Regions from separate parts of the Paenisporosarcina macmurdoensis genome, predicted to be linked through region 3. Evidence: predicted binding sites of a transcription regulator. Region 3 holds the regulator's gene; each other region holds the start of a gene.
The links. The regulator Rex, encoded in region 3, represses fermentation and respiration genes when NADH is low (regulators of the CRP and FNR family bind a similar motif). The targets are predictions, from matches to a motif close to TTGTGAAATATTTCACAA.
Positions count from the first base shown of each region.

Region 1: a site for Rex is predicted at 6,046-6,063, ahead of ACFPYN_RS04895 (L-lactate dehydrogenase). Genes of this name have one in related genera too.
Region 2: a site for Rex is predicted at 4,058-4,075, ahead of ACFPYN_RS12760 (AtpZ/AtpI family protein). Genes of this name have one in related genera too.

Region 1 covers NZ_JBHSRI010000003.1:190,431-198,220, forward strand. Annotated here, with positions in the region: gene ACFPYN_RS04880 (DEAD/DEAH box helicase) at 1-1,392, opposite strand, end outside; gene ACFPYN_RS04885 (protein adenylyltransferase SelO) at 1,722-3,197, shown strand; gene ACFPYN_RS04890 (L-lactate permease) at 3,384-5,009, opposite strand; gene ACFPYN_RS04895 (L-lactate dehydrogenase) at 5,035-5,997, opposite strand; gene ACFPYN_RS04900 (hypothetical protein) at 6,703-7,449, opposite strand; gene ACFPYN_RS04905 (hypothetical protein) at 7,451-7,790, opposite strand, start outside.
Region 2 covers NZ_JBHSRI010000019.1:84,295-92,084, forward strand. Annotated here, with positions in the region: gene atpA (F0F1 ATP synthase subunit alpha) at 1-1,032, opposite strand, end outside; gene ACFPYN_RS12735 (F0F1 ATP synthase subunit delta) at 1,060-1,596, opposite strand; gene atpF (F0F1 ATP synthase subunit B) at 1,593-2,126, opposite strand; gene atpE (F0F1 ATP synthase subunit C) at 2,280-2,504, opposite strand; gene atpB (F0F1 ATP synthase subunit A) at 2,570-3,280, opposite strand; gene ACFPYN_RS12755 (ATP synthase subunit I) at 3,310-3,681, opposite strand; gene ACFPYN_RS12760 (AtpZ/AtpI family protein) at 3,685-3,906, opposite strand; gene wecB (non-hydrolyzing UDP-N-acetylglucosamine 2-epimerase) at 4,299-5,414, opposite strand; gene upp (uracil phosphoribosyltransferase) at 5,434-6,063, opposite strand; gene ACFPYN_RS12775 (nuclease-related domain-containing protein) at 6,385-7,353, opposite strand.
Region 3 covers NZ_JBHSRI010000020.1:43,024-50,813, reverse strand. Annotated here, with positions in the region: gene tsaD (tRNA (adenosine(37)-N6)-threonylcarbamoyltransferase complex transferase subunit TsaD) at 1-467, shown strand, start outside; gene ACFPYN_RS13015 (ABC-F family ATP-binding cassette domain-containing protein) at 803-2,734, opposite strand; gene ACFPYN_RS13010 (redox-sensing transcriptional repressor Rex) at 2,859-3,524, shown strand; gene tatA (twin-arginine translocase TatA/TatE family subunit) at 3,577-3,774, shown strand; gene tatC (twin-arginine translocase subunit TatC) at 3,796-4,575, shown strand; gene ACFPYN_RS12995 (CPBP family intramembrane glutamic endopeptidase) at 5,060-5,791, opposite strand; gene groES (co-chaperone GroES) at 5,987-6,271, shown strand; gene groL (chaperonin GroEL) at 6,303-7,790, shown strand, end outside.

The DNA of each region.
Region 1 (7,790 bases), on a different contig from region 3:
TCGTAATTTCACTGCGGTCGTAGCATAAATTTGAAGCAATTTTTCTAAATCTGGAACGACGTGAAACAGAAAATGATATTCCGCTTCTTCGTCGTGCATGTAAAAACCACCATCTGTCTGATTAAACGAGCTGCCTTGCATTAATTTCATGATTTCTTGTTCTTTATTGCGCTGTCGTCGGACGCCGGGATAATGTCGGAACTCATCTTCCGTTTCTTCGCATGGGTTAATAACCAAATGTCCATAATGGAACTCCACACCAGCTACTAAGCGATGTTTGAGGCGATCTAAAAACAATTTTGCGCGAAATGGTGTTTCTACCAAGCGTTCAGTGATTGAATTGGCAATATGTACTATCCCTAATCGCTTTAATCCTGGAATGACCGTTTCCATAAAATGATCCATTTGAGTAGAAGAAATGATGAGCTTCTTTCCTGACCCTTCCATCAATTCTTTTAAATCGCCCAGACGGTTGATGTCTTCTGTGGACATTTGGATGAATGCTCCTCGAGAAAATGCCATTTCGTAAGCTTTTAACACGAGAATCTCATCTAGTCCGTCAACATCTAGTTGATAACCACCTGAACGAGCTTGGTCAAATCGAAAAGACAAAGGCAACTGTTTCTCTAAGTGAAGACCTTCAACCGTCGTTCCAGCATGAATCACCTTCACTAAAGGAACTTTCAGTAATAAAGGCAGTAGCTGCTCCCAATCGGAGGCGGATATGACCAATGTATCTTTTGCAAACTCCAAACCTTCTGCAATACGCTGACTCTTCATTAAAAATACAATGACTTCCTCTGTTTCTTTGTCAAAACTATAGATTTCAGGGCTATAGAAAAAATCTGGAGCGCATTCATACGAATTTCCTTGCTCGACTTTTTTCAAGAATTCTTTCACGTTTACGATTCTATCTAATCTTTCGGTCCCGGCTTTTATGGTTATCCCCAATACATAGCCTGCCTTCCCGAGAAACACAGGGCTACAGCTAAATTCCACAAGGAGAACCTGTCTCTTATCGAAATGCAGCCTTTTGCCTCTTGGTCTCGGTGCTTGCTGAGTGAATAAATCCAGCATTTTAGCCGTCATGGGATTTTCCCGTTGTTGGTTTTCATCGATTGCCAAAAGAACCCCCGCAATATGATGGCAGTAAGTCGTTACGAATCCGACCGGTGGACAACTGCAAGAAGCTAGAATTTTTCCATCTTGCGTTTGTCTCACGCTTATCTGGAACTTGTCCCTACCACCTTCTACAACAGCCTTTATGGATAAATCGTCCTCTTCATCGGGCTCGAGTAAGATTTTCCCTGCTTGGTTAATGACTTTGCCTTTTTTATAAGCGGCCATTCCGCATAGTCTTTTTATTTTTGACTCATTTAATGAAAAATTCATGGGGTGATCCTTCCTGAAGCACATGGTTGGTTGGAGAAATCAAGTTACTGTCTAAGTGTTTTCCCTATTATCTCGAACTGAGGTTGTCGTTACAAGCATCCTGCCACAGGTTGTTGAATTCCTCTGCTCACTTTCATGTTTATAAGTCTTTAAGGCACTGTTTTTAGTACACACTTAGAAAATGCTAAATAGACGCTATCTAAGTGTTAGAAGGGTATAATAAATTGGAAGAAGTAAACATTAAATGAGATGCCTTTTTATATAGAAAGTAAATAACAAATAATAATCATATGTGAAAGATAAAAGACATTAAAAGAAAAGGTGATTCGATGACAGAGGAAAAAGCAATGTTAGAAACAGGATGGAACTTTGACAACAGTTATGCTCGACTACCGCAAGTATTTTTCACAAGCTTCACTCCAGATGCAGTACGCTCGCCGGGTTTGATTATTTTAAATACCCCATTAGCGACGGAATTAGGGTTAAATGCTGATGCGTTACAAAGCAAATACGGAGTAGCTGAACTTGCAGGAAACAAAATTCCAGAAGGAGCAGCACCTCTTGCTCAAGCTTACGCAGGGCATCAATTCGGGAATTTCAACATGTTAGGAGACGGTCGAGCTCTTTTACTAGGAGAGCAAATCACTCCTGATGGTGAACGGTTTGATATTCAGTTCAAAGGTTCAGGTAGAACGCCTTATTCCCGCGGCGGCGATGGTCGAGCGGGACTTGGACAAATGCTACGTGAATATATCATTAGCGAAGCCATGCATGCACTCGATATTCCTACTACCCGCAGTCTGGCAGTGGTGACTACCGGTGAATCCGTACTCCGCGAAACTGAACTGCAAGGTGCAATTCTGACCCGAGTTGCTGCTAGTCACATCCGTGTCGGTACGTTCCAATACGCTGCAAACTTTGGCTCAATCGAGGAAGTGCGGGAACTGGCTGATTATACAATAAAACGCCATTATCCTGAAGTAGATGCTGATGACAATCGATATTTATCGTTCCTTCGAGAAGTGATTAAACGTCAAGCTTCGCTCATTGCTAAATGGCAATTGGTTGGCTTTATACACGGTGTGATGAACACCGACAATATGACCATTAGCGGAGAAACGATTGACTACGGTCCTTGCGCCTTCATGGATAACTACGATCCAGCAACGGTATTCAGCTCCATTGACCGACAAGGCCGTTATGCTTACGGAAATCAACCATATATTGGTGGATGGAATCTCGCGCGATTTGCAGAAACACTATTGCCGCTTCTTCATGATGATCAGAATGAGGCGATTAAAATAGCCACAGAAGCAATCGGAGAATTTAATAAGTTCTATCACGAGAATTGGTATGCGGGAATGAGAGAAAAACTTGGCATTTTCAACGCAGAAGAAGCGAATGAAAAACTTATTGAGGATCTCCTAAATATGATGCAAAAGCATAGTGCGGACTATACCAATACCTTCCGTTCACTGACTTTAGATAAGTTGGAAGACACGGCTCTGTTTAACAGCGAAGAATTTAAGATGTGGAATGAGCTGTGGCAAGCAAGACTAAGCAGACAGCAGGAATCTAAAGAAGACTCTCAGCAGTTAATGCGAAACAGCAATCCTGCAATAATCCCTCGCAACCATCGGGTAGAAGAAGCACTAGAAGCTGCAGTGGAACGTGGAGATTATAGCGTGATGGAGAAACTGCTTGAAGTTCTTTCAAAACCTTTTGCACATACACAAGAGCAGACGGATTTCTGCACAGTGCCGACAGAACCTAATGAGTCTTATCGAACTTATTGTGGTACTTGATTAATAATCAAAATAAATGTTAGAGAAAATGCCTGTCATCGAATGAAGTATGAAACTACTTCTTTTGATGACAGGCATTTTTTATTTATTACTTGATTCTTGAACCACTTCGAACAAGACAGAGAATCCTCGGACATTAATCAACAACACTTGAGACAGATTTCAGGGACAGTAGTGCCACCCATATCAGATACCAAAAAGAGATAAAAGGTAAGTCCAAATGCAGATGAGCCCGAGTAGTGCCAGACTATATTTGATAGTCATTCTAAGTAAGGTTGATTCTTGTCCAGTTTCTTTTACGGCTGCTGTTGCAATGGCAATCGATTGTGGAGAAATCAGTTTGGCCATTACCCCACCACTTGTGTTGGCAGCAAGAAGAAGAGCAGAACTTGTGCCAATTTGTTGACCTGTCACGACTTGGAGATTTCCAAATAAGGCATTGTTACTAACAACAGAGCCTGTGATAAATACGCCGATCCATCCAAGAACTGGGGATACCAATGGAAAGATATCGCCTGTTTTTGCGAGTGAAAGGCCGATTGAAGAAGAAAGTCCTGCATAGTTTGAAAGATTGGCAAATCCCATAATAAAACAGATGGTTAAAACAGGGATCCAAAGTTCTTTCAGTGTATCGCCTAAGCTTTCCATACCTTCTTTTAAGTTAATTCTATTACTAAACATACCTGTTAACATAACGGCTAAGAAAATCGCCGTACCTGTTGCAGAAATCAAGTCCAGTTTAAAGATGGCAATTAATGGTGTTTCGATTGCAGCAATTGGTGGGACTTTCACGACTTGACCGTCTAATCCAGGAATCGGTAACAATAGTGTTGTCTTATAGAGTAGACCACCTTCTAAAAATAAAGCTTTGAAAACTGGAAGGCTCCAGATCAAAATCATTCCTGTCAAAATGTAAAACGGAGACCAAGCAAGAATAATCTCTTTAAGAGAGTAGTTTTGCTGGACGCCTACCTCTTCGTCAGGATTTTCACGATAGATATTTTTTGGCTGCCATTTATTTAAGAAAAGCGCAAGAACAGCCATACTCACAAGAGCAGAAATTATATTGGCTAACTCTGGTCCTAAAAATATGATAGTGAGTGTTTGAAGAGCTGTATATGTTCCACTCACGACAAGTAAAGCTGGTAACGTTTCTTTTATACCTTTCCATTTGTCGAGAATAAAGACGAGTAAGAATGGAATGATGAAAGAGATAAAAGGCAGTGTCCAAGCCAGTGTACGAGATAAATCGATTGGCTCCATATTGCCCATTTGCGCCCCGACGATAACAGGAATTCCAATTGCACCAAATGCTCCAGATGCAGCATTTGCAATTAAACAAAGCATTGCCGCTTTCAATGGACGGAACCCAAGTTCTGTTAATAAGGCTGCACAAATGGCTATTGGAACACCAAAACCGGCTGCACCTTCTAAAAATGCACTGAAGCTAAAGCCAATCAGTAATACTTGAAGTCGTTGGTCTCGTGAGATATTTGCGATACTTCCACGAATCACGTCAAATTTCCCTGTTTTAACCGAGATTTTATAGAGCCAAACTGCCATTATCACGATATAGCCGATTGGCCACAAACCGTTGGCAATCCCGTGGAAGACTGCAGCAATGGCCTTTAAAAATGTCATTTGGAATAAAAATGTCGATACAATTATGCTAATGATTAGGGTGAAAAGGGCTGCGATAATGCCCTTCATTTTGAATAGAGTTAGACCCAAAAGAAAGAATATGACAGGAAGGGCTGCAACCAAGGCAGATAAGTATGTGTTATTTAATGGATTATAATCTTGGATCCAGATGATGCATCCTTCTTTCTAGTTGAAATTATAATTTCACTTCTTCAAAGCGAGGCGCCAAAATGGCTTTTAAGACATCTGCGCTGTGTTGGAATTTTTGTTGTTCTTCTTCATTGAGTTCTAATTCGACAATTTCTCGGATCCCACTACGATTTATGATTGCTGGAACACCCATGTATACATTTTTTTCACTATATTGACCATCCAGATGAGCAGATACTGTTAACACGCTATTTTCATTGTTTAAAATGGCTTTTGTAATTCGCGCAAGTCCCATGGCGATGCCATAGTAAGTAGCACCTTTACCTTCAATGATTTTGTAGGCTGCATCCCGTACATTAATGAAAATTTCATCTAAATCTTCTTTTTTATACTGTTCTTGACGTTCAATCATTTTCAAAATGGGAATGCCTCCCACGTCTGCGGAACTATAAACAGGTAGCTCACTGTCACCGTGTTCTCCGATGATATACGCATGAACATTTTTGGGTGCAATTTTAAAATAATCACCTATTAAGTATCGGAAACGGGCTGTATCAAGAATGGTACCAGATCCTATGACTCGTCCTTTCGGTAACCCACTATAATGCCACGTAGCGTAAGTTAAGATGTCAACGGGATTGGTTGCGACAAGAAAGATACCATTAAATCCACTAGCCATGACATTCTCGACAATTGTTTTAAAAATAATCAAATTCTTATCCACAAGGTCAAGGCGTGTTTCTCCTGGTTTTTGGTTCGCTCCTGCACAAATAACAACTATATCTACATCTGCACAATCTTTATACTCTCCAAAAAGGATATTGGTTGAATCTGGGGAGAATACTTTCCCATGATTCAAATCCATTACCTCACCGATTGCTTTTTCTTTATTTACATCAATCAAGATCAACTCATCTACAATTCCTTGATTCATAAGAGCAAAGGCGTAGCTTGATCCTACATATCCTGTTCCAATTACTGCGACACTGCTTATTTTTTCTTTTTTCATAAGTTGATCTTCCTTTCATATCAATACTGTTGTAAAAAGGAAATATTTTTTTGAACAGATTCACCATTAGACTTTCTTGTTTCTATTAATTATCTAAACTATTTAAATCGATTATCATACCTGTATTCAAAGTAATGAAAACAAATAAAGTAATTAACATTAAGACTATCATTTTACTCAGCTCTTCCCATGTCCTAAACCCTTCTGAACCTGGAGGTGCGTAAAATGAGGCCAAATATGAGCCGAATTTTTGTGTATTTATGAAATGCATCCTAATCCAATCCTTTTATAGTCTATAAATATTAAGTAAACAATTAACCACAATGTTCCTTTTTATATCCGCGTCTGAAACATGTTTTTGTTTGCTCACTTTTTTCACTTCTTTCATTAAATTAGGTTATATTTAGCGTAATGCATCCTCATGCGAAACACTGTAACTTTTATCACACGTGGAGTGTTATACACCGCCCGTATACTCCACTTAACGGTGGTTTATTCGGTTTCACCTAATTTATTCCACAAAAAAGGCTACCCTATTATGGGCAACCAAACAATTTCGTAAAAGGCTATCGATCCGTCTTCGCATTTTATTTCACTTTTTAAATGAGCTAAATTATTGTGGTACTTGATTAAAAAAATGCCTGTCATCGAGTAAAGTGTGAAACTACTTCATTCGATGACAGGCATTAATAATTACTCGAATTTCTACTTAACTGTCTCAATCTCTAACTTATCCAGTAACCTAATATACTCTATGTGGTCATCCCCACCAGAAAAGCCGCTTCCATTCAACGCATTAACAGTAGGAAGCACTTTGCCCGAACGATCATAGGCCATCCAGCCAAAATACATATAGTGTTCTATAAAGAAATTGCTGAATATATCTGGCTGTCTAGCTGTCTCCAACTCCGTATATGAAGCCAAAATGGATGACCAACTATCCGGCAATGGCATAGCACCGTATGATGTGTCCGAGAGTTTAACTAGTTCCTCGAGTTGAACACCTGGATCATAGTACTCAATGCCTTCAGTGATGTGGAATGTCCGATCTTTTATCAGATAGAACTTCAGCTTTTCAATAGGTATTTCAGGAGAAATGTTCCACACCAAGTGGGTAGTGGAGATATCTCCATCCTCAATACGCCATGAATGTGGATTACCACCTGTATTGGCTGATGCTAGCTCCCAGTCGCTTTTTTTCCATACCCAATAACTGACTCCATAATTGTTCTCTTCAGATTTAAAGGGGACAAATACATGTTTTTCATCAACCTCGATGGTGTCCTGAATTTCTTTTACATTTGCTTCCGGGAAGATGTGATTGATTTCCTTAATCAATTCCCCCTTATCTGGAAAGGAGTTCGGATTGTTAGAAGTAATCCAATAAATCAAACTGATGACCAGTAATATGGCCAAGACACTTATTATGACTAGTCGTTTTTTCTTTGACATCTTAATTTACCCCCTCAATCAGAGAGTCTTTAAAGCGAAAATACCGCTGTTCTTTTGGGGTGGATATCAAAAGTCCTTTTCCATCCTCTTCGATATAAACCACCGAGATCAATCCACTGCCCCATTTAGGGATAGCTCCGATAAGTTGGTACGGAAACTTTTCTTGTGTGTTTGTTGAATCGTATTCCAAATTCGCTCCGTAATACCAGTCTGTGCTCTGTATCGGTTCTTCACTGAAATCAAGGATAGTTGCCAAAGCATTTTCTTTATCCATCTGCTGTTGCTTTACCCCAGGGTGAATAGGAATAATGGAAGCGTCGTCAATGTTCGAAAGATAAGTC
Region 2 (7,790 bases), on a different contig from region 3:
TAAGAAGATCTGTCCATCGGTAATCGAAATTACGTTTGTTGGAATATAAGCAGCGATATCGCCAGCTTGTGTTTCAACGAATGGAAGAGCTGTAATCGAACCGGCCCCAAGTGATTCATTCAACTTCGCAGCACGCTCAAGTAAGCGGCTATGTAGGTAGAATACATCCCCTGGATATGCTTCACGGCCCGGAGGACGACGAAGTAATAATGAAAGTTCGCGGTAAGCAGCAGCTTGTTTAGATAAATCATCATAAACAACCAATACGTGCTTGCCTTCGAACATGAATTCTTCAGCCATTGTAATACCAGCATAAGGAGCTAAGTATAATAATGGAGCTGGTTGTGATGCTGATGCTGTAACAACGATTGTGTATTCTAAAGCGCCGTTTTTACGAAGCGTTTCAACTACGTTACGAACAGTTGATTCTTTTTGTCCAATTGCAACGTAAATACAAATCATGTTTTGGTCAGCTTGGTTTAAGATTGTATCAATCGCAACAGATGTTTTACCTGTTTGACGGTCACCGATGATTAACTCACGTTGTCCACGACCGATTGGTACTAATGCATCAATCGCTTTGATACCAGTTTGCAATGGTTCATGAACCGATTTACGGGCCATAACCCCTTGAGCTGGGCTTTCGATTGGGCGAGTTCTTGTTGTGTGAATCGGGCCTAAGCCGTCAACTGGTTGACCAAGTGGATCGACAACACGGCCGATCAATTCTGGGCCAACTGGTACTTCCATAATACGGCCTGTACGACGTACTTCATCGCCTTCTTTGATGTCTGTATATGGACCAAGGATAATAATACCAACATTGTTAGCTTCCAAGTTTTGTGCCATTCCAAGTACACCAGTTGAGAACTCAACAAGTTCTCCAGCCATGACGTTATCGAGACCATGAGCACGAGCGATACCATCACCAATAGTGATAACTGTACCTACATCGCTAACTTTCATCTCAGATTGATAATTTTCAATCTGCTGCTTAATTAGAACGCTGATTTCTTCAGCTTTGATGCTCATGTATGTCACCTCTTTCATTTATTATAGTTAACTTAGTAATTGTTTTTTCAAGCGATCAAGCTTGCCGCTAACGCTGCTATCGAAAATACGATTTCCGATTTGAAGACGAATGCCACCTAATAACGACGGATCAATTTCGTTTTCAATGCGTAACGTTTGTTTTCCAACTTTATGGGCAAATGCAGACGAAATCGCCGCACGCTCATCATCAGTTAAAGGACGTGTAGAATATACTTTCGCATCAGCGATACCTTGTGCGTCATTCGAAAGTGCTTCAAATTCAGTTGCAATTTCTACTGTTTCGTTAATACGTTTGCGGTCAACCAACAATTGAAGAATGTTGACAACAAGTGGATTGGCTTTACCAAACAGTTCACGAATTAATTCTTTTTTGCGTTCTAAAGAAAGTTTTGGCGAAGCAAGCAAAGCCTGCAAATCACTATTTTCTTTAAAAACAACTTTCACTTCACGTAAATCTTCTTCTACTGAAGTTAGTTGGTTATGTTGTTGTGCAAGTTGAAATAACGCTAAGGCGTAACGTTGCGCTGCAGTTGATTGACTCACCCTACATCGCCTGCCTTCGCAATCGTTTGTTCGATTAACGCACGGTTATCTTCCTCAGAAATTTCTTTCCCAAGAACTTTAGATGCGGCAAGAACAGATAGAGATACAACTTCTTCGCGAACTGATGCGATAGCTTTATCTTTTTCTGTTTCGATTTCACGGACAGCTGATTCTTTCAAACGGTTCGCTTCAGCACGTGCAACAGTGATGATTTCTTCACGTTGTACATCGCCTTGTTTCTTCGCGTTCTCAACAATCGCTTGTGCTTCCGTTCTCGCTTCTTTTAATAAACTACGTTGTTGTTCTAATAACTGGTGTGACTCTAAACGGCTATTTTCAGCAGCTTCGATTTCACTCGCAATCAAATCTTCACGTTGTTTCATAACTCCCATCAAAGGACCCCAAGCAAATTTAGCAAGCAAGAGCATCAAGATGATGAAAATAACTAAAGTAGCAAAGATGTCACCTGTGTTCAAAAATTCTACTTCATGACCATCAGTGGCACCTAGTACGAGATAATCCAAAAACACGATTGTTTCACTCCCTTCAAGAGCTTCATTCTATAATTAATCTAATAAGATGTTTTTCAAAAAAGTCAGTTGATCAAAATGATCAGTATTCACAAGAGAATGGCGAAGGCTCTTTAAAGCTGAACTCCGCCATTTTCATATATTCGCTTTAGATTAACGGTTTAAAGTGATGAACGCGATAACTGCTGCGATGATTGGAAGTGCTTCAACTAGTGCAACACCGATGAACATTGTTGTTTGAAGAACGCCACGAGCTTCTGGTTGACGAGCGATACCTTCAACTGTTTTTGAAACGATTAATCCGTTACCAATACCTGCACCAAGTGCACCTAAACCGATTGCTATAGCTGCTGCTAATAAACCTACTGAACCTACCATAATTAAATTTCCTCCTTGGAATATGTGTTTTTTTGTGTTAGTCGTTCAAATAAATGAACATTATATTAATGGTCGCGGCTCACTTTGTGGGCCATATAAACCATCGTTAACATAACGAAGATAAACGATTGGATTGCACCAACGAATATCGAGAAACCTTGCCAAGCCATTGTTGGCAATATTGCACCAGCAAAGTGTAGATAACTTACAGAGCCTAAACTTGCAAGTAAGCCAAGTAGGATTTCCCCTGCATAGATGTTACCGTAAAGACGCAGACCGAGTGTCAACGTATTTGCGAACTCTTCAATAATTTTCAAAGGTGCTAAGAAAGGAAGTGGACGTAAGAAGTCTTTTCCGTATTCTTTAATACCTTTCATTTGGATCGCGTAGAAGTGAGTTAAAATAACGACCATTGTAGCAAGTGTCATAGCAACTAGTGGATCAGCTGTTGGTGATTTCCACCAAAGTTCTCCGTTTATGATGATTGAAAACGGAAGTCCTAACATGTTTGCCACGAAGATAAACATGATTAGTGTAATTCCAAGTACATGGAATCGACCACCTGTACTCCAGTCCATGTTGCTTTTGATAATGCCTTTTACGAAGTCCATAACCCACTCCATAAAGTTTTGCATACCGGTTGGTTTCATACTTAATTTACGTGTGGAGATAAAAGCAATTAAGAAAACAATGAGTGCCGTAACCGATAGCATCAAAACGTTAGATAGATTGAACGTAAGTCCAAGCCATACAACGGTTGGATTCTCATGATGCACGATGTATTCACCTCTCTTTCACAATTTGATTAATGGTATTTCACATGGTATACAATTCTGTCTACTAATAAGTAAACATATGGAATCATCAACCCAATGACCGTGCTATTTAAATGAAATTGTTCGGGAATAGACATAGCAACAGCAACCGCCGCGATACCTGAGGCGAACCTGAGTGCCGTGCCGAGTGAGGCTACTTTCTTCCCTTCACTTAAGGAGCGGTCAAATTTCTCCAATCTTCGTACGAGGAGCCAAAAATTATACAGGCCGAAGAGGCCGCCTAATGCTAAGCCAGCAAACACGGTTGGATAAGGTGTGAAACCCCAGCCTAGCGCACAAAATGCGAGCAAAAAAAATATGAGTTTCTTTTGCCTAGCGTAAACTTGCTGTAAATCTAGCATAGATTATGTATCTCCTGAGTCGTATTTTCGAATGGTCAGAATTATGGCTGTAACACCGGTAGCTAGACCAGTGAACAGACACAGAACTAAAAATAACGGGGTGGTGCCTATTTTGTTGTCGAGCCACATACCTGTGAAAACACCGATTAAAATAGAACCAACAAGTTGTGAGAGAATAGCCGAGTACAGAGCCATTCCTTGTAAAGGACGTCTTGTTTGACGCATGATGATCCTCACGTTTTTGCATTTTTTGTAAAACCGTGAATCTGGTAGAAAGTAGATATGACAAGGTCCAAAAGCATAGTTGCCCGTTGAAAGCCCTCTCATTTAATCCCTTGTAAGCATACAATAGGGGTAAAATGATGTCAATTGATTCCCGTGAAAAACTTCACAAAGGTGCATACCTCGACATATAGTCGACAAATTTATGAACACGCGGATGCGTTGGTTTTAATTAGTGCTGAAAACACTGGATTATTTTCGATTGGCATGATGCCAGTCACCCAACTATGTTAATAGAATTTGTTGTACTTGCTTACATGATACTTTACTAAGTTTCTTCTATATTAAATGTGTTTCAAATAGAAAAGGACTACCGAAGCAGCCCTTTATGATTTCTACCTATTTAAATAAACTTTCAATGCTTCGACGATACGTCTAGAAGCTTCTCCATCCCCATAAGGGTTTGAAGCTTTTGACATGGATGCGTACTTCTCTTCATCCGTTAGCAATTCTTTTGCTAAGCCATAAATTGTTTCTTCATCTGTTCCCGCCAACTTCAATGTACCCGCCGCAATTCCTTCAGGACGTTCAGTCGTATCGCGCAATACAAGAACTGGCTTCCCTAAAGAAGGTGCTTCTTCCTGCACGCCGCCTGAATCAGTCAATATAATGAAAGAACGTGCTGCGAAGTTATGGAAATCAAGTACTTCTAATGGTTCGATCAAGTGAATGCGTGGATCGTTTCCAAGTACTTCATTCGCTACTTCTCGAACAGCTGGGTTCATATGGACTGGATAGACCACTTGAACGTCATCATGTTCTTCAATTAAACGTTTAATTGCACGGAACATATTGCGCATCGGTTGTCCTAAGTTTTCACGTCGGTGTGCCGTTAATAAAATCATGCGATCTGTGCCGATTTTATCTAACACTGGATGCGAATACTCTTCGCGTACTGTTGTTTTTAACGCGTCAATTGCCGTGTTGCCTGTAACAACAATGCGATCTTCAGGTTTGTTTTCACGACGAAGGTTTTCTGCTGACACTTCGGTTGGTGAGAAGTGAAGGTCTGCCATCACACCTGTCAATTGACGGTTCATTTCTTCTGGGTACGGTGAGTATTTATTAAACGTACGAAGTCCAGCTTCCACGTGACCTAACGCAATTTGGTTGTAAAATGCCGCTAAGCTTGCAATGAAAGTCGTTGTCGTATCACCGTGAACTAACACGATGTCAGGCTTCGCTTCTTTCATAACTGCATCCAATCCTTCAAGTCCTCGTGTTGTCACGTCTATTAAAGTTTGACGGTCTTTCATAATATTCAAATCGAAATCTGGTTTGATGCCGAATGTATCCAACACTTGGTCAAGCATTTGGCGATGTTGCGCCGTTACCGTCACGATGGATTCGATATCGTCAGTATGTTTTTCAAGTTCTAATACAAGTGGTGCCATTTTAATTGCTTCTGGTCGTGTTCCAAAAATCGTCATTACTTTCCATTTTTTCGTCAACGTCAAAGCACTTCCTTACTTATTTTGTTCCGAACAAACGGTCTCCAGCGTCGCCTAGTCCAGGAACGATGTAACCATGGTCGTCCAGTTTTTCGTCAAGCGCTGCAATATAGATGTCTACATCAGGATGCGCAGCTTTAAGAACTTCCACACCTTCTGGAGCAGCGATTAAGCACATAAACTTAATGTTTTTAGCGCCACGTTTTTTCAATGCGTTGATGGCAACAAGTGCAGATCCACCCGTTGCAAGCATTGGGTCAACTAATATAAAATCACGCTCTTCAACATCCGCTGGGAGCTTCACATAATATTCGATAGGTTGTAATGTTTCAGGATCACGGTATAAGCCGATATGTCCAACTTTAGCAGCAGGCATTAATTTCAAGATGCCGTCTACCATGCCGATTCCAGCACGTAAGATTGGCACGATACCTAATTTTTTACCTGATAATACTTTTGCTTTCGCAGTTGTGACTGGTGTTTCCACTTCTACATCATCTAGAGGCATATCGCGTGTAATTTCAAACGCCATCAAAGTAGCTACTTCGTCGACTAGTTCACGGAATTCTTTTGTACCTGTTCTCTTGTCACGAATAAAAGTTAATTTATGTTGGATCAATGGATGATCAAATACGAATACTTTTCCCATTATGCCCTCTCCTTTACGTTCAAACTTCATCTATTATAGCAGAAAAAACGCATTGCGCTCGACTTGAGATGAAATCGGATTTTTTAGAAAGTTTGTGAAATCTGTTATTGGGTTGAGGGGTCATGTGGTTATTCCCCTTCATTTGGGTTTATTCCCCTTCACTTTGTGTTTATTCCCCTTCGCGGCTGCTTTATTCCCCTTCATTCTCTATTTAATCCCCTCCAACTATTGTTTATTCCCCATCACCCAATTTTTTTCACAGAAACACCCCCAAACGGAGTGCGTGGGGGCTAATTGGTTTGGTTTTCGCTACGCTGCTGATCAATTATTAGTATTGTCCAACTTGTAGTTAAGTATATATTCACGTTTTTTCTTTGAACCAATTGATTCAACATTTAATTTCCCCAAAATTTTAGATGCCTGTTTACAGGTGTCAATTTGTAGAAAGTGCCTGCATTCTTTATTGGTAATCTTTCTATCAATCAACATTGCAAAATCGCTAAGGGCATTAAGATGCCCTACTTTAGTGGATTCACCACATTTTTGACAGCGCCATTCTCTATAAAACTTTTTCACATCAAACGAATGGCACTTTTCGCAAGTAACACCGGGAACAATATCTTTGGGTTCAATAAAGTATTTAGAGGTAATCGGAAATGGATTGTAATCTTGATGTGCATTTAAAAACTCAGTTAAGACTGCCTCCATCTGATCATGATTCAATTTCACTTTATCTCTAGGGCGTGTTCGAATATAATGTGGAAGCTCCTGAATTCCAATTATCGGAATATCTGATTCTTCAAATTGGAGTGATCGATTGGCATCTTTAAATATCACAATTCGATAAATGGGTAATTCTATATTCTTTATTTCTAAAAAATCTTGTAGCAAGTCAGTTATTTCAACTACTTGAGCTAATGGATTTTTATAATAATCAATTTGGCCAGAAGCTAAAGTTCGTTCGAGTTGCGGATGATTTTTACGAATTTTAATATGCCCACCAATATTTTTCATTTCCAAAATAATCGCGTAGTACGGAGTAAGAATTAAGGAATCAATTTGAAACCAAGCCGTTGAGTAAAGATGTAAGTCGTGTAAAACATAATAATCAAATCTGAATTTCACACGTTCAAAAAAATTATTTAATAGTTCCTCCCCTTTTATACCAGCAATTATTTGCCTTTTTAGTCCTTCTAAAAAAATGTATTGGGGATGCGATGGAGATAACCTTCGAATCGCAGCCTCTACTCCCATTAATTTTAATGAATCCGTTCGATATTTCATAATCATCAACATAGCACCTACCCATAACAGTTCTTAACCTAAATTTTATATCAAACCAATATTCTTTACATCAAAATGGGGCAAAGTTGTATTTTGGCACTGTCTTGACGATGCAAAATTCATTTTCCCCTTGAAATAATGAGGCATAATTGAATTTTGGCTATTTATATAAATCGAGTTGAAAAATTAACTATAGTGGGTATCCCAGTTCAGTTATTCCTCAACAGAAATACCCCCAAACGAAGTGCGTGGGGGCTAATAAGTTTGGTTTTCGATTCGCTGCTGTTGAATGGAATTGATATATGGTGGTTATTCCCTTTCACTTTGGTTTATTCCCCTTCACTTTGTGTTTATTCCCCTTCGCGGTTGCTTTATTCCCCTTCATTCTCTATTTAATCCCCTCCAACTACTGTTTATTCCCCTTCACCCAATTTTCCCCACAG
Region 3 (7,790 bases):
ATATTGACAGACTTGCACATGAAGGTGTCGAACCCATTGCATTTCCTCGTATATGGTTAGAGGAGGGCTCATATGACTTTAGTTTTAGTGGTTTGAAGTCATCTGTCATAAATTATATGCACAACGCTGAGCAACGCGGGGAAGAGATTAAACCTCAAGCCGTAGCTGCAGGTTTCCAAGATAGTGTAGTAGAAGTGCTTACTGCTAAAACATTGCGAGCAGCCAAACAATATAAGGTCAAACAAGTGATTGCTGCTGGTGGAGTGTCAGCAAACAAAGGGTTACGTAAATCGTTAGAAGATACCTTTGAAAAAGAAGGAATACCATTTACGGTCCCGCCGCTGTTTTTATGTACAGACAATGCTGCTATGATTGCAGCAGCTGGTTCTGTTATGTTCGAAAAAGGACTTATTAGCTCGATGTCAATGAACGGAAATCCAGGCATGACATTATTCGACTGGAAATAAGAAGACTCGATTCTCTTTTTGCAGAGAATCGAGTCTTTTTTAACAAAAATGAATTGTAATGTCAATAGAGAACATCTGTACTTATGCACAATTTGTGGATAAGATGTGTATAAGTCAGTGGAATTCAATATGTAGTGGTAGGTTTTCCATTGAACAATGTGCACAAAATCTTTTTTGCCTGTGGATAGTGTGGATAAGTCTGTTGATAGATTGATATATCAACCTTTTGTTTGTGAATAACCTTGTGGAGAGAAAAATGTCGAAAAAAGTACTTGACCCATATATATACTTGATGAATTGTGAGAAAATACCGCATGTTTAGACATGCGGTAATCTTACAATTGTTCTAATTCTTCTTCTAATTCCATCCATTCAGTCATGAGAACTTCTTGTTCCTCTTTATAGGATTCAAGCTCTTTTTGAAGGATCACCAATTGTTCATGGTCTTGGAAGATAGCGGGATCACACAATTTTTCTTCAACAGCAGTAATATTTTCTTCAATCACGCCTAGTTGACCTTCTAATTCCTCTAAGCGACGTGTAACTTGGCGCTCTCGTTTCTTCGCCTCTTTATCAATGGTTGAAGTAGATTGTTTGATGACAGGTGCTCCAACCTCGATTGGCCCCGCATTTTCAGCTCGAATTTCTTCAAGTTCTTTTTTCTTTTCCACATAATAATCATAATCACCTAGGTATTCAAAAGCACCGTCGCTTGATAGTTCAATGACTTTTGTGGCAATCCTATTTATAAAGTAGCGGTCATGTGACACAAAAAGGATGGTTCCTGGGTAATCAATTAACGCATTTTCAAGAACTTCTTTACTATCAAGATCCAAGTGATTAGTCGGCTCATCTAAAATCAAGGTGTTCGCTTTTAACATCATGAGTTTGGCTAAAGCGACCCTGGCTTTTTCGCCACCCGATAAGGACGAAATAGATTTGGTTACGTCATCACCACTGAATAAGAAGCGTCCCAATACATTGCGTACATCTTTCTCGTTCATTAATGGCCATTCATCCCATAATTCTTTTAGTACTGATCGATTACCAGTGAGTTTAGCTTGTTCTTGATCGTAATAACCAAATTGAACATTTGTGCCGTAATGAATCGATCCAGCAATTGGAGGAATATCTTTTACGACGGTTTTAAGTAAAGTGGATTTTCCAACACCGTTTGGACCAACTAAAGCAATTCGGTCTTCTCGAAATATTCGAAGATTTACATCTTGAGAAACTGGCTTTTCCGAGTAACCTACCGTGACTTGTTCCAATTTTAGTACGTCGTTTCCGCTTTGACGTTCAATCGAGAAACCAAAGTTCGCAGATTTTTCATCGCCATTCGGAGAATCCATCCAATCGGTTTTCTCCAATACTTTACGACGAGACTGTGCCATTTTAGTCGTTGAAGCACGGGCTAGGTTGCGTTGGACAAAGTCTTCAAGTTTCGCTTTTTCTTCTTGTTGCTTATCAAAGGACTTCATGTCCCGTTCATACGTTTTAGCCTTTTCATCCAAGTAGGAACTATAATTCCCGACAAAGCGTTTCACTTTATGGCGAGAAACTTCATAAACAAAATTCACCACTTGATCTAAGAAATAACGGTCATGAGAAACGATTAAAATGGCTCCTGGATAGCCTTGAAGATAGCGTTCCAACCAGCTAAGTGTATCGATATCTAAGTGATTGGTCGGTTCATCAAGAATTAATAAATCCGGTTTTGTTAATAATAATTTAGCTAAGGCTAAACGTGTTTTTTGTCCACCAGATAATGATTGAATCGGTTTATCATATTCTTCTGAGAAGAATTGCATCCCATGTAAGACAGAACGTGTTTCCGATTCATATTGGTAGCCACCCGAATCTTTAAATGCTACTTGCTTCGTATCATAGTCAGACATAATACGCCCGTAAGCCTCGGCATTTTCATGTACCGCAGGGTCAGCCATTTGCTGTTCGAGTGAACGTAATTCTTGTTCAGCTAAGCGATGATGCTCAAAAATCGTCATCATTTCATCCCATATCGATAAGTCAGAATCGATGCCAGCATGTTGTTCCATATAGCCAACTTTTGTTCCTTTTGGAATGATGATTTCTCCAGAGTCATACGACATTTCACCTGCAATAATTTTAAGGAGGGTCGATTTCCCGGCACCGTTCCGACCGACTAAAGCAACACGGTCTCTATGGTTAATTTCAAGTTTGACACCGCTTAGTATTTCATCGACGACAAACGTTTTATGTATTTGATTCACTTGTAAGACAATCATTAATTCCACCTCAGTTCTAACTTAGTTTAATGGAAGCGTGGGGCTCACGCAACGACTGAACTTTACTTCCTTCAAGTACTCATGTAAGATGAAATCGATTTCGCTTGAATGCAGGAGGAACGGCATGAAACTAGAACCGCTTAAAATTCCACAAGCTACAACCAAAAGAGTACCTCTCTACTACCGATTTCTCCAAAATTTTTCGAACGCGGGTAAGAAACGAATTTCTTCTCAGGAACTAAGTGAAGCGATGAAAATTGATTCAGCAACGATTCGCCGTGATTTTTCGCATTTTGGAGCATTAGGTAAAAAAGGGTATGGCTATGAAGTACAACACTTACTGTCGTTTTTCCGTCAAACGCTTGATCAAGATGAAGAAACGAATGTCGCATTAATTGGTGTAGGTAGCTTAGGTACTGCTTTTCTAAAATACAATTTCCACAAGAATCACAACACACGCATTGTAGTAGCATTTGATACGAGTGCCACTGAAGACGGAATGATGATGAGTGATATTCCTGTTTTTGAGCCTAGCAAGTTAGAAGAAAAAATCAAACAATATGGGATTGAGCTAGTGATTTTAACAGTACCTTCGCGTGCTGCTCAAGAAGTGACAGATCGTTTAACCAAAACGGCTGTTAAAGGGATTCTCAATTTTACACCCATGAGATTAACGGTACCGGATTCAATTCGTGTCCATACAATTGATTTGTCCGTTGAATTACAAACACTGATTTACTTCATTAAACAAGACGAAGAAAGTTCACACATCGTTCATAGTAGCAAATAGCAAACGTAGCAAAAGTAAGTTAAAATAATAATAGACAAGAGGAGGTGCCTACATGCCAACAGGTCCATTAAGTATTTTATTGATTGTGGTAGTGGCTTTGCTTGTATTTGGTCCTAAAAAGCTTCCTGAATTAGGACGAGCATTCGGTAGTTCGCTTCGCGAATTCAAAAATGCAACCAAAGGTCTCATCGATGACGATGAAGATGACGATGTTAAAAAGAAAAAGAAGTTAGACGACGAAGTTAAGTAAGTACGTTAGGGTGTTTTTCTGATGGAAGAAAGAGACATGACTACAGTTGATCATATTATTGAATTAAGAAAACGGCTGATGATTATCGTCGTTTTCTTTGTTGTTGCAGTGGTAGTCAGTTTTTTCTTAGCTGGCCCACTGATTGAATTTTTACAAGTGAGCGAAGAAGCACGGGACTTAACATTAAATGCGTTTAAAATAACGGATCCATTTAAGATTTTAATTACCGTAATGATGGTTTTAGCCATCGTAATGACTTCGCCAATCATACTCTACCAAGTATGGGCTTTTATTTCTCCAGGACTTTATAAGAAAGAGCGAACGGCAACATTAAGTTACATTCCGTTCATCTTTTTGCTATTTATAGCAGGGGTATCATTCTCCTATTATGTCGTATTCCCATTCGTCATACACTTTATGGCTGATTTAGCGGCTGATTTGAATATTGAGCAAACCATAGGAATTAATGAATACTTTGATTTTCTATTTCAATTAACCATTCCTTTTGGTTTTGTTTTTCAAATGCCTGTGGTATTACTTTTCTTAACAAGATTAGGAATCATTACACCTATGTTGTTAACCAAGTATCGTAAATATATTTACTTGGTACTAGTAGTGGTAGCAGATGTTTTAACACCTCCAGATATTATGTCACATGTTCTGGTAACCATCCCGCTCATCCTACTGTTTGAATTTAGTATCGTCGTAGCGAAAATTGGCTATCGCAAATATTTAAAAGCAGAAGCACTTCAACAAATAGAAGAAGCGAAGCGTCAAAATGAAAGCCTTCCACCGGAATAACCGGTAGAAGGCTTTTTTTCTTCCTGTTGAGGAGAGTGTTTTAACAAGTTAACTAGCATATGGAACATGTATGAGCGATAAATCTCTCAAGATGAGCGATAAATGCTTCGAAATGAGCGATAAATGTCCCAAGAAGAGCGATAAACCTCTCGAAATGAGCGTTAAATATTTCATAAGCAAAAATACCTCTTCAATCCCGTCTCGTTAGCCAAGTTGACTAGGTGTGAAACAAACTCTTCCTTTCAAACAGCAGCGCAGCGAAAACAAAACTATTCAAAAGTCCTTAGATAGGAGCCATTACGCTAATCGCTACATAGCTCTTTTCTGTGGGAGAGGAGAGTTTTTCAACAAGTTAACTAGGCTATGGGACGTGGATGAGCGATAAATGCTTCGAGATGAGCGATAATCACCCGTGAACATGAATAAATCTAAACAAAAAAACTCCCGATGATGATTTCATTGGGAGTTAATCATATGAAACTAGTTATTGTGAATTTGATAAGGTTTCTAAATACTTTTGGTAACGTTCTATATTATCCCGATTTAATTGGACCAAGACGACAAAGCCGTTCAGTAACATATGTGAAATGATTGAGGTCCAAATTCTTTTTGTTTTGTAATACAAAAAGGCGAATATAAATCCTGACACCGCATAGAGTAGTATGTGTGTAAAATCAAAATGGATGACTGCAAAGACGATGGCACTGACAGATCCGGCAATAAAGAAGTTCGACTTTTGTACAAGCGATCCGAAAATAACACGTCGGAAAATGAGTTCTTCTAAAATAGGGGCAAATATTGCAATTGATAATATGGCAACTGGAGCAGCGGCCGCTATTTTTACAAAAGTTGCTGTATTATCAGATCCTGGTTTTATTCCAAGAGCATTTTCAATCATTGCTGCAATGGCTTGACCTATCAACACCATGAAGAATCCAAGAATTCCCCATCCGATTGATACTGGGATGGAACTTTTTTTGCCTTTTAAGTTATTTAAAAACGATTTATCTTTACGGATAATCGCGAAACTTACAAGAGCTGCGACGGACATGCTAATAAAAATCCACCAACCACTTGCTAGTAGTTTGGCTTGTTGTTCTACCATGCCCTCTTGCCCATTTATAAAGCGGAAGAGTAGTGGAGCGAACAGTGCTCCAGACAATTGCATGATGACGTAAACGGTGATTAAATAAAAAGCTGTTTTGTTATTTTTCACGGGTAAAGTCCTTTCATCAAAAGAAGTTCTTTCTATATTGTATGGGTTTTCTGGCTACGTCGCAAAGAATACAAAAATCGCAGTGTTCTTACTTGCAAAAGTTCAGTCAATTCATTATGATAGGAGTTGTGTTAGCACTCAAGAACAGAGAGTGCTAATAAAATAATCACTACCATTCAGGGAGGTTGTTTTCACTTGTTAAAACCATTAGGCGATCGTATCGTAATTGAATTAATCGAGTCAGAAGAAAAATCAGCATTCGGTATTGTACTACCAGACTCTGCTAAAGAGAAGCCACAAGAAGGTAAAGTACTTGCTATTGGAACTGGTCGTGTTCTTGAAAACGGCGCGCGTGTAGAGTTAGATGTGAAAGAGGGAGACAAGATCATTTTCTCTAAATACGCTGGTACAGAAGTGAAATATGAAGGTAATGAATACTTAATTTTACGTGAAAATGACATTTTAGCAATTATAGGATAAAACATAATTATATTCTAGGAGGATTTACTAAATGGCAAAAGAAATTAAATTTAGCGAAGACGCACGTAGCGCAATGCTTCGTGGTGTAGATAAATTAGCAGATGCTGTAAAAGTAACGCTTGGACCAAAAGGACGTAACGTTGTTCTTGAGAAAAAATTTGGTTCACCACTAATTACAAACGATGGTGTAACAATTGCAAAAGAAATCGAACTAGAAGATGCATTTGAAAACATGGGTGCTAAGTTAGTAGCTGAAGTTGCATCTAAAACAAATGACATTGCTGGTGACGGTACAACAACTGCAACAGTTCTTGCTCAAGCAATGATTCGTGAAGGTTTGAAAAACGTAACAGCTGGTGCGAACCCTGTAGGAATTCGTAAAGGGATTGAAAAAGCGGTTGCAGCAGCTATCACAGGCCTAAAAGAAATCTCTCAAGATATCGAAGGCAAAGAATCAATCGCACAAGTAGCAAGTATCTCTTCAGGTGACGAAGAAGTAGGACAATTGATTGCTGAAGCAATGGAGCGCGTTGGCAACGACGGGGTTATCACAATTGAAGAGTCTAAAGGCTTCACTACTGAACTTGATGTGGTTGAAGGTATGCAATTCGACCGTGGATATGCTTCGCCATACATGGTAACGGATTCAGATAAAATGGAAGCTGTTTTAGAAAATCCATATATCTTAATTACAGATAAAAAAATTACAAGCATTCAAGAAATTCTTCCAGTACTAGAGCAAGTGGTACAACAAGGTAAACCACTTATCCTAATCGCTGAAGACGTTGAAGGCGAAGCTTTAGCAACTCTAGTTGTTAATAAATTACGTGGAACGTTCAATGCAGTAGCTGTTAAAGCTCCTGGATTTGGCGATCGTCGTAAAGCGATGCTTCAAGATATCGCAATTCTTACAGGCGCAGAAGTGATTACTGAAGAGCTTGGTTTAGAATTGAAAACAACGAACATTACACAATTAGGTCGTGCAGCTAAAGTAGTTGTAACGAAAGACAACACAACAATCGTTGAAGGCGCAGGCCAAGCAGAAGCAATTACTGGCCGTGTAAGCCAAATTCGTTCTCAATTAGAAGATACAACTTCTGAATTTGATAAAGAAAAATTACAAGAACGTTTAGCGAAACTTTCAGGTGGTGTTGCCGTAATTAAAGTCGGTGCAGCAACTGAAACAGAACTAAAAGAACGTAAACTTCGTATCGAAGATGCATTGAACTCAACTCGTGCAGCTGTTGAAGAAGGTATCGTTTCTGGTGGTGGTACCGCACTAGTGAACGTTTACAAAAAAGTGGCTGAATTAGCGGCTACTGAAACAGGCGACGTTGCAACGGGCGTGAAAATTGTTCTTCGTGCACTTGAAGAGCCAGTTCGTCAAATCGCAAACAACGCAGGTCTTGAAGGTTCAATCATCGTTGACCGCTTGAAACGCGAAGAAATCGGTATCGGTTTCAACGCAGCAAACGGCGAATGGGTGAACATGATGGAAGCAGGTATCGTGGATCCAACT